Regions from separate parts of the Shinella sp. JR1-6 genome, predicted to be linked through region 2. Evidence: riboswitches for the same ligand, from Rfam matches in the RefSeq annotation. Region 2 holds a riboswitch; the other holds the start of a gene.

Region 1 (6,964 bases), on a different contig from region 2:
GTTCCGTCTTCCTGATCAACGTTCCGGTCGTGCTCGTCGCGCTCGCGGCAAGCGCCGTCCTGCTCGCCCGCCGCGCGGGAGACCGCACCCGGCCCTGGGATCTCCTCGGCTCCGTGCAGGTGATGTTCGGCCTCGTCGGCCTCACCTATGCCGTCAAGGAAGCGGGCAAACGCGATCCTTCCTGGGAAAGCGCAGCCATCGCGCTCGCCATCGGCCTTGCGGCGATGACGGTATTCATCCGCCGCCAGCGCCGCAGCGCGGCACCGCTGATCGATTTCGCGCTCTTCGCCAATCCGCGTTTTACCGCGGGCGTCGTCACCGCACTCATCGCCTCCGCCGCCCTCATCGGCGTGGAGCTGGTCTTCAGCCAGCGGCTTCAGCTCGTGCTCGGCTATTCCCCGCTTGAGGCCGGCCTGCTCATACTGCCGATCCCCGCAGCCGCCTTCTTCGCCGGGCCGCTTACCGGGCTCGCCCTGCCGCGCCTCGGTGGTGAACGGATACTCTGGGCCGCACTGCTGCTGTCCGGGCTTGCGCTTGCCGCCTTCCTCGCCACGCACCAGGGACCGACGGGTTACTGGATCGCGGCCCTCGCCGCGATGGGCTTCGGTGTCGGCGCCTCCATGACGGCGGCATCGGCCGTGATCATGCTCTCGGCACCGGAGGAGCAGGCCGGCATGGCCGCCTCCGTGGAGGAAGTTTCGTTCGAACTGGGCGGCGCGCTCGGCATTGCACTGCTCGGAAGCCTGATGTCCGCCCTCTACTCGAAGGCGATGGTGGTGCCGCAGGGCATAGCGCTTGCCGACGAGGCCCGCGACAGCCTCGACGAGGCGCTGGTTCTTGCCGACGGCCTCAAACCGGACCAGGCACAACAGGTCATCACCCTTGCCCAGTCCGCCTTCGACTATGCCTTTGTCGGCGTTGTCGGCGTCGCCGTGGCGATGCTGATTGCAGTCGCTTTCACGCTCTACTCGAAACTGAGCCCGCGCTGATCATCGCACGAGTGCCGCGCTACGCGCGGCCTCACTCCACCCAGGCACCGTTGCGCGCGACGATACGGCCGCGCTTGACCACCAGGCTGCGCTTCGGCCGGTCGACGAGGATCTGCGCCCGGTTTTCGCCCTCGATCAGCACAAGGCTGCCCTCGCGACCGACATCGAGGCCGTAGCCTTCAAGATCGAGCAGGGCGGCGCCGCGCGCCGTGCCCATGTCGAGCGCAGCGACCAGCTCGTCATCGGTGCGGCAATAGGAGCGGTAGGACAGCAGCCAGCAGCGCTCCAGCATGTCGCCGTTGCCGTGCGGGTTCCAGGTGTCACGCAGGGAATCCGAGGCGACGGCGCATCTGACGCCGCGTCGAGCCAGCTCGAACATCGGCGGAAAATCGATCTCGCCCGGAACGGCAGAGATGATGCCGATATCGTTTTCCGCAAGGACGTCGATCATCCTGTCCACCGCATCGGCCGCCCCGTCGCCAAGACAGAAGGCATGGCTGACAACGACGCGGCCCTGCATGCCGTTCGCCCTGGTACGCTCGGCGATCATCTTCAAGGTGGCCAGGCCGAGTTCGCTCGCCTCGTGCAGGTGGATGTCGATCTTCGCCCCCTTGCGGCTGGCGATGTCGAAGACCGTGTCGAGATGCCCTTTGGGATCACCGTCGATATCGGTCGGATCGATGCCGCCGATGATGGATGCCCCCTCGTCGAGCGCCGCTTCCATCAGATCCGCCGTGCCGGGATCGATCATCATGCCGAGCTGCGGAAACGCGACGAGTTCGAGACCCACGGCGTGGCGCGTCCTTTCATGGGCGCGCAGCACCGCATGCAGGTTGTCGAGCTTGTAGCCGCTGGAAATGTCGACATGGCTGCGGATATGGGTCGAGCCCATGGCAACGCACTGCCGCATGAGGTTGCCGGCGCGCTCCTCCGTGCTCCAGGGCAGGTTCTGGCGGATCTCGACCTCGTTGTCGATCATCGCACGCAGCGAGGGCGGCACATTGATGCTGTGCCACGGCAGGCCCCAGAGGATCTTGTCGAGATGCACGTGCGGCTCGACGAAGGGAGCGATGGCGACGGCATTGCCGCCATCATGCGCGGGAACGCCCGGCTCGCGCGGCAGGTTCGCGCCGATGGCGACGATCCTGCCGCCCTTGATCAGGATGTCGGCAGTCTCACCGCCATCGGGCCGGACATTGGTTACAAGCAGGTCGGTCATTTCGGAGAACCCTGAAATCAGCACGGATGCGGGTGGAGAACGTCATTCTTTTCCCGCTTTGCCAATCTCCGCTCTCCACCGTCCACTTGGCAACCGTTGAGGATGCAAGCCTCAATCGACCTGGGCGACGAGGCCCGCGGACTTGATACCGGCAACCGCGCAGATCTCGTCATTGTCGGAGGTATCTCCGGTGATACCGACCGCACCAAGCAGCGCCCCGACGGCATCGCGGATCAGCACGCCGCCGGGAACGGCGACGATCTTGCCACCCGAGACGGCGGTCAGGCCTTCAATGAAGTGCGGGCGCTCCTTCGCGTTCTTGTCCAGCCAGCGTGAGCCCATGCCCACGGCGAGCGAACCATAGGCTTTGCCGAAAGCGATCTCATAGCGCAGCATGGAGGCACCGTCCTGCTTCTGGAAGGCCTTCAGGTGCCCTCCGGCATCGAGCACCGCCACGGTGAGCGGCTTGAGGCCGGCCTGAGCGCCCGCCTCCAGGGCGGCGGCGATGATGCTGTTGGCGACGGCAAGGGTAAGTTCAGCCATGTCTGTCCTCGTAGGGTCCTGTTTTCCGAAAGGTCCCGGCGAAGGATCGCCGGAACCCGAACTGTCGAAAGCTTCGCCGCCCTTCTATCAGGCGGCGATGGCGCGGTCTGCTGCCATTTCGCCGGCAATCGTATCCGTCACCATCTGCGCAGTCGCTGCCGAAAGTGTCCAGCCGAGATGGCCATGGCCGGTGTTGTAGAACACACCCGGCTGACGCCCCTTACCGACCCGCGGCATCATGTTGGGCATCATCGGGCGGAGGCCCGCCCAGGGCACGACACGATTGGTATCGGCCTCGGGAAACAGCATGCGCGTCCAGTCGACGAGCGGCTTGACGCGATCGTGGCGGATGTCGCGGTTCATGCCGTTGAATTCGGCCGTGCCGGCAACGCGGAAACGGTCGGGGCCAAGACGGCTGGTCACGATCTTCGCCCGGTCGTCGAGCAGGCTCACCCAGGGGGCTGCCGCCTGGCTGCGCTCGTCATCGAGATGCACGGTGATCGAGTAGCCCTTGACGGGATAGATATTGACCCGGTCGCCGAGCATGGCGGCAATCTGGCGGCTGGCCGTGCCGGCGCAGACCACGACGCCATCCGTCTCGACCTGGCGCTCCGCGCCCTCACCCGTCGCATAGCTGATGCGGAATGCACCGTTTCTGCCGATCGCCGTAACGCGGGCATCGAAAAGGAACCGGGCGCCCCGGCGCTGGCAGGCCTTCGCAAGGCCCGAGGTGAACTTGTGGATGTCGCCGGTCGAATCCGACGGCGTGTAGAAGCCGCCGTGGAAGGCCCCGTGCAGGGTCGGCTCGATCGACTTGACCTCTTCGGCCGTCACCGCCCGGCGGTCGAGTCCGCCCTCGGTCAGCATGGCGTTGACCTTCGCGGCGTGGTCGAAGCTCGCCTTGTCCCAGTAGATGTGCAGGATACCGCGGCGCACATGGTCGAAATCGATGTTTTCGCGCTCGGCGATGGAGAAGAGGTGCTGCCGGGCGGCGATCGCCAGACGGGTCGTTTCCACCGTGTTGTCGCGATAGCGCATGATGTTCGAGACGAACTCGGCAAGCCAGGAATATTTGTGCCAGGTCGGCCGCGGGTTCATCAGCAGCGGCGCGTCGTTCCGCATCATCCATTTGACACCCTTGAACAGGGTGGACCAATGGTTCCAGACCTCGGCATTGCTGGCGGAAAGTTGACCGCCATTGGCAAAGGAGGTTTCCATGGCAGCGTAGCGCTGGCTTTCGAGCACGGTAACGTCGAAGCCACGTTCCAGAAGAGCATAGGCAGTGGTGACGCCGGTAATACCGGCGCCGATAACGGCGATATGGGGCATATAGGTCTCTCGCTCCGTATGACATCAGGGTACGGGCCGGAGCCCGCGTTTTCCCCAATCTGTCACGGTACCTGAGAGTTTACCCGCACGGCACGACCGCGGCGGCTTTCCCCTTCGGTGGACGCTCACAGCGTCTCTCTCCAGATCGTTCAACTGCACGGTCACTTGTGCCTGAGAGTTTCCTGGGGGGTTGCTCCGTCGGCGCCGGCCTTGCAGCCGGTCTCTCCCATGCAGTCTTGTCGAACGCGCGCAGGCTACCGCAATCTTGAGGAGAATCAAGAGGGGCGATGACGATGTCCCGAAACTTCCGCCCCGGCACCGGCAGGCAGCGCGAGGAAACGCAGGGCCGAGACGAGCCCGATGGCGGCGATGCACAGGAAGGCGGCACGGATATCCACCAGCATGCCACCGCCAGCGGCCTCGGGGAAAAGGGCGGCCGAAAGGCGGATGACGGCGGCGGCAACGGCGACGCCGAGAAGCTGCGCGAGCTGCTGCAGCATGGCGGAGATGGTGGTCGCCGCGCTGCGCTGGGCGGGTGTGACATCGGCAAAGGCGATCGTCGTCAGCGCGGTGAACTGCATTGAGCGGGACAGTCCGCAGGTGATCAGCAGCCCGAAGAGCAGCAGCCTCGGCGTGTTACCGTCGACGAAGGCGAAGGCGCCGATCGTCAGCGCAGCGACAAGGCCGTTGACGATGAGCAGCGTGCGGAAGCCGAAAAGGCGCAGCGCCGGCGTCGTCACGCTCTTCATCAGGAGGTTGCCAAGGAAATAGACGAGCACGAGCGAGCCGGTCTCGACGGCGTCCATACCGAGGCCGACCTGGAACAGGAGCGGCAGCAGGAAGGGCGTGGCATTGACCGCAAGCCGTCCGGCAGTACCGGCCGAGAGCGTCGCGAAGGCAAAAGTCGGAACCTTGAGCACGGCAATGTCGAGCAGCGCATGCGGCGCGCACCGGAGATGGCGGATGGCAGCCCAGCCGGCGGCAAGGCCGAGGGCGAGAACGGCAAGCGTGCCGGCACCGCCCGTCGGCGCGCTGGAGAGCTCCAGGCCGGCAAGCGTGAGGGCGAGCGCGCTTCCCGTCAGCAGGAAGCCTTTGAGATCGAAGGGGCGCGCGCCCTCGGCCGGCGCTTGCGGCACGAAGAACAGCACCAGCACCACGCCGAGCAGGCCGAGCGGCAGGTTGATGAAGAAATTCCACTCCCAACCGGCATGGGTTGTAACCCAGGCGCCGATCAGCGGCCCGACCACCGGCGCGATCAGCGCCGGCCAGGTGATGGTGGCGATCGCTCGCACCAACTCCGCCTTCGGCGCGCCGCGCAGCACGAGCTGGCGCCCGACGGGCGTCATCAGTGCGGCGGATGCGCCCTGGAGGAGCCGCGCCGCGGTGAACTCGCCAAGCGAACCGGAAAAGCCGCAGGCGACGGAAGAAAGCGTGAAAAGTGCGATCGCCGTCACGAAAACTTCGCGGGCGCCGAACCGGTCGGCAAGCCAGCCGGCCGGCGGAATGAACACGGCCATGGCAAGCAGATAGGCCGTGAAGCCGATGTTGAGCGCCACGACATCTGTCGAGAAGGCCTTCGCCATCGCCGGCAGCGACGTCGCGATGATCGTGCTGTCGAGCATCTGCATGAAGAACGCCACGGCGACGACGGCCGGGACGATGCGGGTGCGGTGGAGCGGTATGGGCTGTGAGGGAATGGAAGACATCGCAATCACAAAAAAGGCGACGGCGTTCAAAACGCCGCCGTCCGATCCTATAGAGCAATTCCAGCGAGAGCGCGAAGCGGATTTGCCGGACGTGCAAGGAGACAAACGAAGAGAGCGTTTCCGCAATCCGGAGACAAGCGGAAGCGCCCGGAGATCAGTTGCTGGCATCCAGCTTTTTGACGGCAGCATCGTAGAAGGAGCGGTCGATCCAGGTGTCATAGTTGACCTTGCCCTTCAAAAGCTCGGCATCGGCCATGAACACCTCCTCACCCTGAAGCGCACGCACGGCCTCCTCGGTCACCTGCGGATCCTGGAAGAACTTACCGTCCGGATAGGTCGCGCGCACGGCCTTGTCGCTGTTGCCGGTCTCCTTGACGAAGATCGCGATCGTCTCTTCCGGATTGGCGTCGGCCCAGCGCGCCACCGCGATATCGACGGCCAAAAGGCGCGTCACGATGTCGGGGTACTTGCGGGCGAAATCGCCGTTGACGCTGAGGAGATGCGGCACGGCCCATTCCGGGCTGCCGGAAACGCCGGCATCGAAGATCACCCGGGCTTCGCCTTCCTCGACCAGCTTCTGCACGGGACCGGTGCTCTCCACGAGGGCATCGACGTCACCACGCGACAGGGCCGGACCGGAGCTCTCGATGCCGAGATTGAGGCTCTCGACGTCGCCCAGCGAAAGGCCCACCGTCTTCAGCGCCTTGGCGAAAGTCGAATGGCGCACCGTGCCGGCGAGATAGGCGACCTTCTTGCCCTTGAGGTCCTCGATTTTCTGGATCGGCGAATCCGGCTTCACGACAATTTGCGTCTCGTTGGAGCGGTTCCAGCTCGACAGGCCGATCAGCTTCACGTCGGCGCCGGTGGCCGCAAGGCGCAGCGAGGGGTTGTTGCCGATATAGGTGAAGTCGATTGCGCCGGAGCCGAGGGCGACGGTCGCCGCCGAGCCACCGTCGAAGGTGGTCAGCTCAACCTTGATGCCGTCCTTGGCGAACTCGTCCTCCAAGAGCTTCTTGTTGCGGTAGAGGATGAACTTCAGGTGGCCAGGCGCCGTGGAGCCGATGCGGATGACGTCGGGCTTCGCCTCGTCGGCGGAGGCCGTCGCAAGACCAGCACCGGGCAGGATCGACAGCGCGAGCGCGATTTTCAGGAGTGTCCGGCGCAGCGGAAGGAGCGGA
Region 2 (6,964 bases):
ACCGGGCATGGAGCGCTTGTAGGCGTCCTTGACCGCCATATAGGCCGCATGCGGCCCGCCGTAACCGACCGGCACGCCGAAACGCTGGGTGCAGCCGATGGCGATATCCGCGTCCATGTCGCCGGGCGATTTCAGGAGGGCGAGGGCCAGCGGATCGGCCGCGACGACGGCGATGGCGCCGGTCTGGTGCAGACGCGAGATGAGGCCCGAGAAGTCACGCACATGACCGTAGGTACCGGGATACTGGAAGATCGCGCCGAACACGTCGACGGGGTCGAGATCGGTGAAGGGGTCGCCGACGATGACGCTCCAGCCAAGTGGCTCGGAACGGGTCTTCAGGAGCGCGATGGTCTGCGGGTGGCAGTTCTCGTCGACAAAGAAGGCCTTTGCCTTCGACTTCGAGACGCGCTCGGCCATGGCCATGGCTTCGGCGGCGGCCGTCGCTTCATCGAGCAGCGAGGCGTTGGCGACATCGAGGCCGGTCAGGTCGCAGACCATGGTCTGATAGTTGAGCAGCGCTTCAAGACGGCCCTGGCTGATTTCCGGCTGGTAGGGCGTATAGGCCGTGTACCAGGCGGGGTTCTCCAGGATGTTGCGCTGGACGACCGGCGGGGTGATCGTGCCGTAGTAGCCCTGGCCGATCAGCGAGACGAGCTTCTTGTTGCGGTTTGCGGTCTCGCGCAGCTTGTCGAGCGCTTCGCGCTCGGTCATCGCCGCGCCCCATTCGAGCGGCTTTTCCTGCCGGATCGATTTCGGCACGGTGTCGTCGATCAGCGCGTCGAGGCTGTCATAACCGATCACCTTCAGCATCGCCTCCATCTCCTTCGGCGAGGGGCCGATATGGCGACGGTTGGCGAAATCGTAGGGCTGGTAATCGGTAAAGGCGAAATCCTTGGGGAGAGACATCAGCCGACAAGCTCCTTGTAGGCGGCTTCGTCGAGCAGCGCGTCCGCATCGGACGGGTTGGCGAGCTTCAGCTTGAAGAACCAGCCGGCGCCCTGCGGGTCGCTGTTGACGAGAGAGGGATCGGCGGTGATCGCTTCGTTGACCTCGACGATCTCGCCGTCAAGCGGACAATAGACGTCGGAGGCGGCCTTGACGCTTTCGACGGTCGCGGCATCGCCACCTTTTTCGAAGGTCGCGCCGACCTCGGGCAGTTCCACGAAGACGAGATCGCCGAGCTGTTCGGCTGCGTGCTGCGTGATGCCGACGGTCGCGACGCCGCCCTCGATCTTCAGCCACTCGTGTTCTTCGGTGAATTTCAGCATGTTCGTTCCTCTCCTGGGAAAATCTGTTCGCTGGTCAGCGTTTGAAGGTGTTCTTGACGAAGGGCATCGCCGCGACGGTGACGGGTAGGAATTTTCCGCGCACGCCGGCATAGAGCTGGGTGCCGGGCGCGATCGCGGACTTGGTGACGTAACCCATGGCCACCGGGCCGTCGGCATTCGGGCCGAAGCCGCCAGACGTGACGGTGCCGACGACATCCTCGCCCTCGGCGTCGGTGGCAAGCACCGCACCGCCGCGCACCGGCGCCCGGCCTTCCGCCCTCAGACCGACACGACGGCGCGAGGCACCGTTCTCAAGCTGGTCGAGGATAACAGCGGCGCCCGGAAAACCGCCGGCGCGCTCGCCACCCGTGCGGCGCACCTTCTGGATCGCCCATTCGAGACCGGCTTCCACCGGCGTCGTCGTCGTGTCGATGTCGTTGCCGTAGAGGCAGAGGCCGGCTTCAAGACGCAGCGAATCGCGCGCGCCAAGGCCGATCGGCAACACGTCCGGATGGTCGAGCAGGCGGCGACAGACCGCTTCGGCGAGGCTGGCGGGGATGGAAATCTCGAAACCGTCCTCACCCGTATAGCCCGAGCGCGAGACGATGCAGTCGGCATCGTGCAGGTCGCAGGCGCGCACGTCCATGAAGCGCATCGAGGAGACGTCCGCCCAGAGTTCGGCAAGCACGGCCTCGGCATGCGGGCCCTGCAGGGCGATGAGGGCGCGGTCGTCATGCAATGTCAGTTCGCAGACATCGCCGATCTTCGCCTGCATATGGGCGAAATCCGCGTCCTTGCAGGCAGCATTGACGACGACGTAGAAATGGTCGCCGCGGTTGGCGATCATCAGGTCGTCCTGGATGCCGCCTTCGTCATTGGTGAAAAGGGCATAGCGCTGGCGGCCTTCGCCGAGGCCGAGCACGTCGACCGGCACCAGCGTCTCCAGCGCGCGAGCGGCGTCGGCATTGTCGCCGGAGCGGGCGCGCACAGTCACCTGGCCCATGTGGGACACGTCGAAGAGGCCGGCGGCCCTGCGGGTGTGCAGATGCTCCTTCATCACGCCGGCAGCGTATTGCACCGGCATCTCATAGCCGGCGAACGGCACCATGCGTCCGCCGAGCGAAACGTTCAGCGCATGAAGCGGGGTTTTCTTGAGTTCAGACGTTTCGTCCAAAAGGCGCCCTCCAGTCTTGTGGCGCCCACGATCTAACGGGCACCGGCTCACAATCCCGGCGCTCTCGCGCCGCTCTCCTGAGCCCCCTCTGTCCCTTCGCCTGAGATTGTTATCCCTTCGGCGAGCGCTCGAAAAACGCTTCTCTCCAGAGTTACGACGGCACCTTGCTGGTCCTTTTGCCTGAGAGTTTCCGGGGCGGTTGCTCCTTCGGCACCGGCCATGCCCGTGGTCGGACGGCCAGCTTCTCCCAGCGAGGTTGCCTCCAGATAACGGCGTTGCCTGCGCTTTGGCAAGAGCGTTGCGTCGCTCCCAAGCGAATTTTTGTCGTAGCGGGAAAGGGCCGGGAGAGGGCTGCAAAGAAAAGGCCCCCGAGGGGGCCAGAGGTCGGAGGACGGCTGTTTCTGTGGGGAGGATCAGGCGGGTTCCGGGAGGGTGGGCAGCTCGTTCTCGTCATAGAGGCGTTGCGCCTCGGCGACCGTTACCTGCGGCGTGCCTCCGGGCGCCGTGATCAGCGCGAGCGCGAGGGCCGGCGGCTGGATGACATTGAGCGCGGCGATCGCGCGGGCGTCACCCCGAACCTTGGCGTCCTGGCTCCAGGCGTGGATGCGTTCCTCGAAAAGCGTGTTCGCGCGCGTCTGCAGCCGCATCCCTTGTGATGCATAAGCGGCCGTTGCCGGCGAAACTGTCACGATCTGTGTCATGGCGTTCTACGGTGTTGGTTACGTTCTCGCAATTTAACAGTTGCGCCTTTCCGAGACATGAACCGCAAGGGTTGCATTTTCATCGAATTTTAACGGTCCGTGCGAATTTCGGCCGGCCTTGCCTTTGCCGGCGGAATTCCGTCATAAGAAGCACTGTAGGCCGCCGGAATCGGGCGGCAACAAGCATGCCGCCGATGGCGCGGGAGGACCGATGAAGCCGATTTTCGTGCAATTGCAATGCGCTCCGGGCAAAACCTACGAAGTTGCCGATGCGCTTTACGCTACGGAACTCATTTCGGAGCTCTACTCGACGAGTGGCGACTACGATCTGCTCCTGAAAATCTATGTCGACAGCGAGGAGGATATCGGCAAGTTCATCAACGATCACGTCGCCTCCATTCCGGGCATCGTGCGCTCGCTGACGACGCTGACCTTCCGCGCATTCTAGACGGTTCCCCTCAGCCGGTTCTTGCGCTAAAGCACGGCGCAACGAAAGAAGGCTGACATGGCAGGCATCGAACACAAGCAGGTGGAGAACGACGAGGCGGGCATGCGGCTCGACCGGTGGTTCAAGATCCACTATCCGGGCCTCGGCTTCGGCCCGCTCCAGAAATTGCTGCGCTCCGGCCAGGTGCGCATCGATGGCGGCCGCGTCAAGAGCGATACCCGCGTACAGCCGGGACAGATGATCCGCATCCCCCCGATGGAGGTCGATGCCAAGGCTGCGAAGGGCGGACCCATAGCCGGTCGCGATCTAAAGCATTCCTCCGATCACGAACTGCTCTCTCGCATGTTGCTGCATGAGGACGACAAGGTCATCGTGCTCAACAAGCCGGCCGGCATCGCCGTGCAGGGTGGTTCCGGCGTCAATCGCCATATCGACCAGATGCTCGAGGCCTGGACCAACCAGAAGGGCGAAAAGCCGCGCCTCGTGCACCGGCTCGACCGCGACACGTCGGGCGTGCTCGTGATAGCCCGCACGCGCGGCGCGGCGCAGAAGCTGACGGCCGCCTTCCGCGAGCGCGATACCAAGAAGACCTACTGGTCGCTGGTGATGGGCGTGCCGAAGAAGCATGAGGACAAGATCTCGACCTGGCTCGTCAAGGAGCAAACGCCGGATGGCGACCGCATGCGCATCGCCAAGCACGGCGAGGACGGCGCCGATCATGCTGTGTCCTTCTACCGGGTCATCGAGCAGGCCGCCCAGAATTTTGCCTGGCTTGAAATGGAGCCCTATACCGGCCGTACGCACCAGCTGCGCGTCCACGCTGCCCATATCGGCCACCCGATCCTCGGCGATCCCAAATATTTCGAGGCCGACGTCAACTGGAATTTCCCCGGCGGCGTACAGAACCGCCTGCACCTCCATGCCCGCCGCATCGACATTCCGCACCCCAATGGCGGGCGCCTGCGCGTCACCGCGCCGCTGCCGCCGCACATGGTGCAGACCTGGAACCTCTTCGGCTTCGACCAGAACGCGGCGGACGAGGAAGACTGATGCGGCTCGTTCTCTTTGATTGCGACGGCACGCTGGTCGACAGCGTCAACCTGATCCATGAGGTCATGGCGCGCACCTTCGTCGATTTCGGCCACGCGCGGCCGGATATTTCCGAGACCAAGGCGATCATCGGCCTGACGCTCGACATCGCCATTGCCCGCATGCAGGGCAAGCCGCATGTCGACGACGAGGCGCTGGCGATGACCGCGCACTACAAGGCGGCCTATTCCGGCGTACGCGCCGAACCCGGTTTCCAGGAGCCGCTCTTTCCCGGCATCGCCGCCATGATGGCGCGCCTCGAACGGCAAGACGACCTGATCCTTGGTGCCGTCACCGGCAAATCCCGCCGCGGCCTCGACCTCATCCGCGCCGCGCACGGCTTCGACAAGACCTTCTTCGTCTCGCGCACGGCGGACGACTGCCCCTCCAAGCCGCACCCGGCCATGGTGACCGAATGCTGCAGCGAGGCGGGCATCGATGCGACCCGCACGGTTGTCATCGGCGACGCGATTTACGATATGCAGATGGCGAAAGCGGCGGGCGCGAAGGCGATCGGCGTTTCCTGGGGCTATGCCAGTGTGCCCGAACTGGTCGAGGCCGGCGCGGACCATATCCTGCGCACGCCCGCCGACCTCCTCGAATGGCTGGAGATTTCCGATGCGTGACATTCTGAGCGACCTTTCCGATGCGATGAGCGATCCCGATCCGGTGCGCCGCGCGCAGATCCAGATGAAGCGCCCTTTGCCGAAGCGCTTCTACAAGGAGGTCTCGACCGACAAGGTGGAGGAGGGCCATCGCATCCTGCTCGACGGCCGCCCGGTGCGTACGCCCGGTAAGAAACTCCTTGCCGTGCCGACACAACCGATCGCTACGCGTCTCGTCGCCGAATGGGATGGGCAGGGCGAGGAGATCGATCCGGCGAAGATGCCGGTGACCCGCCTCGTCAACACGGCCGTCGACGGTGTCGCGGAGAACTTCGACGCGGTCTTCGACGAGATCGTGCGCTTTGCCGGCACGGACATGCTCTGCTATCGCGCGGATTCACCGGCCGGGCTCGTCGAACGGCAGCGCGAGGGCTGGGATCCGATCCTCCGCTGGGCGGCCGATAACCGGGGCGCGCGCTTCATTCTCATCGAAGGCGTGATGCACCAGGAACAGCCAGCGCCGGCGATCGAGGCCTTTTCCGAGGCGCTTTCCAGCTTCCGCGATCCATTGGCGCTTGCCTGCCTGCACACCGTGACGACGCTTACCGGTTCGGCGCTTCTGGCGCTGGCGCTTGCGGAGGGTGTCATCGACGCCGACAGGGCCTGGGCGCTCGCCCATGTCGACGAGGACTGGCAGATCGAACATTGGGGCACGGACGAGGAAGCCTTCCGCCGCCGTGAACTGCGCCGGGCGGAGATGGACGTCGCCGCCGCCGTTCTTGCGGAAATTCCGCGCTGAAAAGACTTTATTAAGAGGTTCGCACCATTTTGGCACGCGGCCGAAATCCGACATCGCATACCGGTATTTTCATGCAGTTCCTCGTTCGCACGCTTCTTTCCGCAAGCCTTCTCCTTTCCATGCCCCTTGCCGCAAGCGCCGATGAGGCTTTTCCGGTCCGCGATATCCGCAAGGTCGTCGTCAGTGGTGACGACAGTGCATCCGCCACGGTGCTGAAGCGCACCGGCGAGCACCTGAAACGGGCCGCAAGGGCTACGCGCCGCGCTGTCGCGATCGACCGCGCGACGATGGATGTGCGGGTTTCCGGCGTCAGGCAGGGCCGCGACGGAGAGAGCACGGCGCGTGTCACGGTCACGCTGAGCGGGCCCGGGGCTGCGGCGAGCCGGACGCTGACGATCAACAGCTTCATGCCGGAACGCAAGGGCCGCGAGGCGGCGCTGGGCGATGCGATCGCCAAGCGCGTGGCGCTGGCCTATCACCTCGCGCCTGTCGCAAACGCCAAGGCGCCCCATGGCAAGCGTTCCGGCAAGGGCCGCAAATATGCCGGCGGCAAGCGGCGCACGGCGGCGACGACCTCCGTCCAGGCCTATTCGGGTGGACAGAAGCGACCGCTCGTCATTCCCACCGAAGCGGCGCTCAGCGTGCGCTCGCGCGCTTTGCCGGAGGGCTCCACGAAGAAGATCGCGCCCTGCGTCGTCACGCAGGCGATCAGCTGCGACTGATCCCAAGGCAAAAGGTCCGTCCGCCAGGCGAAACCACGGACAAAGCATGCTAGCCTCCCTCTCTCGTAAAAAATGGAGAGGGGTGAACCGCATGCTCGACGGACTATCCGCCTACCGGCCGCAAGCGCTGGCGGCGCTGCGCATCATGACGGCGCTGC

Evidence for each region. A riboswitch is a leader RNA that binds a small molecule or an ion and turns the genes downstream of it on or off. The one in region 2 is predicted to bind glycine.
Region 1: another riboswitch for glycine. It lies ahead of EXZ48_RS22335 (D-amino acid dehydrogenase); the one in region 2 lies ahead of gcvT (glycine cleavage system aminomethyltransferase GcvT).

Annotation. Positions count from the first base shown of each region.
Region 1 covers NZ_SHMI01000014.1:123,434-130,397, forward strand. Annotated here, with positions in the region: gene EXZ48_RS22320 (MFS transporter) at 1-989, shown strand, start outside; gene EXZ48_RS22325 (amidohydrolase family protein) at 1,021-2,208, opposite strand; gene EXZ48_RS22330 (heme-binding protein) at 2,320-2,751, opposite strand; gene EXZ48_RS22335 (D-amino acid dehydrogenase) at 2,839-4,080, opposite strand; glycine riboswitch at 4,229-4,319, opposite strand; gene EXZ48_RS22340 (MFS transporter) at 4,356-5,786, opposite strand; gene EXZ48_RS22345 (aliphatic sulfonate ABC transporter substrate-binding protein) at 5,941-6,964, opposite strand, start outside.
Region 2 covers NZ_SHMI01000005.1:259,911-266,874, reverse strand. Annotated here, with positions in the region: gene gcvP (aminomethyl-transferring glycine dehydrogenase) at 1-906, opposite strand, end outside; gene gcvH (glycine cleavage system protein GcvH) at 906-1,268, opposite strand; gene gcvT (glycine cleavage system aminomethyltransferase GcvT) at 1,303-2,442, opposite strand; glycine riboswitch at 2,601-2,702, opposite strand; gene EXZ48_RS11225 (hypothetical protein) at 2,856-3,143, opposite strand; gene EXZ48_RS11220 (Lrp/AsnC ligand binding domain-containing protein) at 3,355-3,591, shown strand; gene EXZ48_RS11215 (RluA family pseudouridine synthase) at 3,649-4,641, shown strand; gene EXZ48_RS11210 (HAD-IA family hydrolase) at 4,641-5,306, shown strand; gene EXZ48_RS11205 (ATP12 family chaperone protein) at 5,299-6,084, shown strand; gene EXZ48_RS11200 (hypothetical protein) at 6,156-6,806, shown strand; gene EXZ48_RS11195 (DoxX family protein) at 6,898-6,964, shown strand, end outside.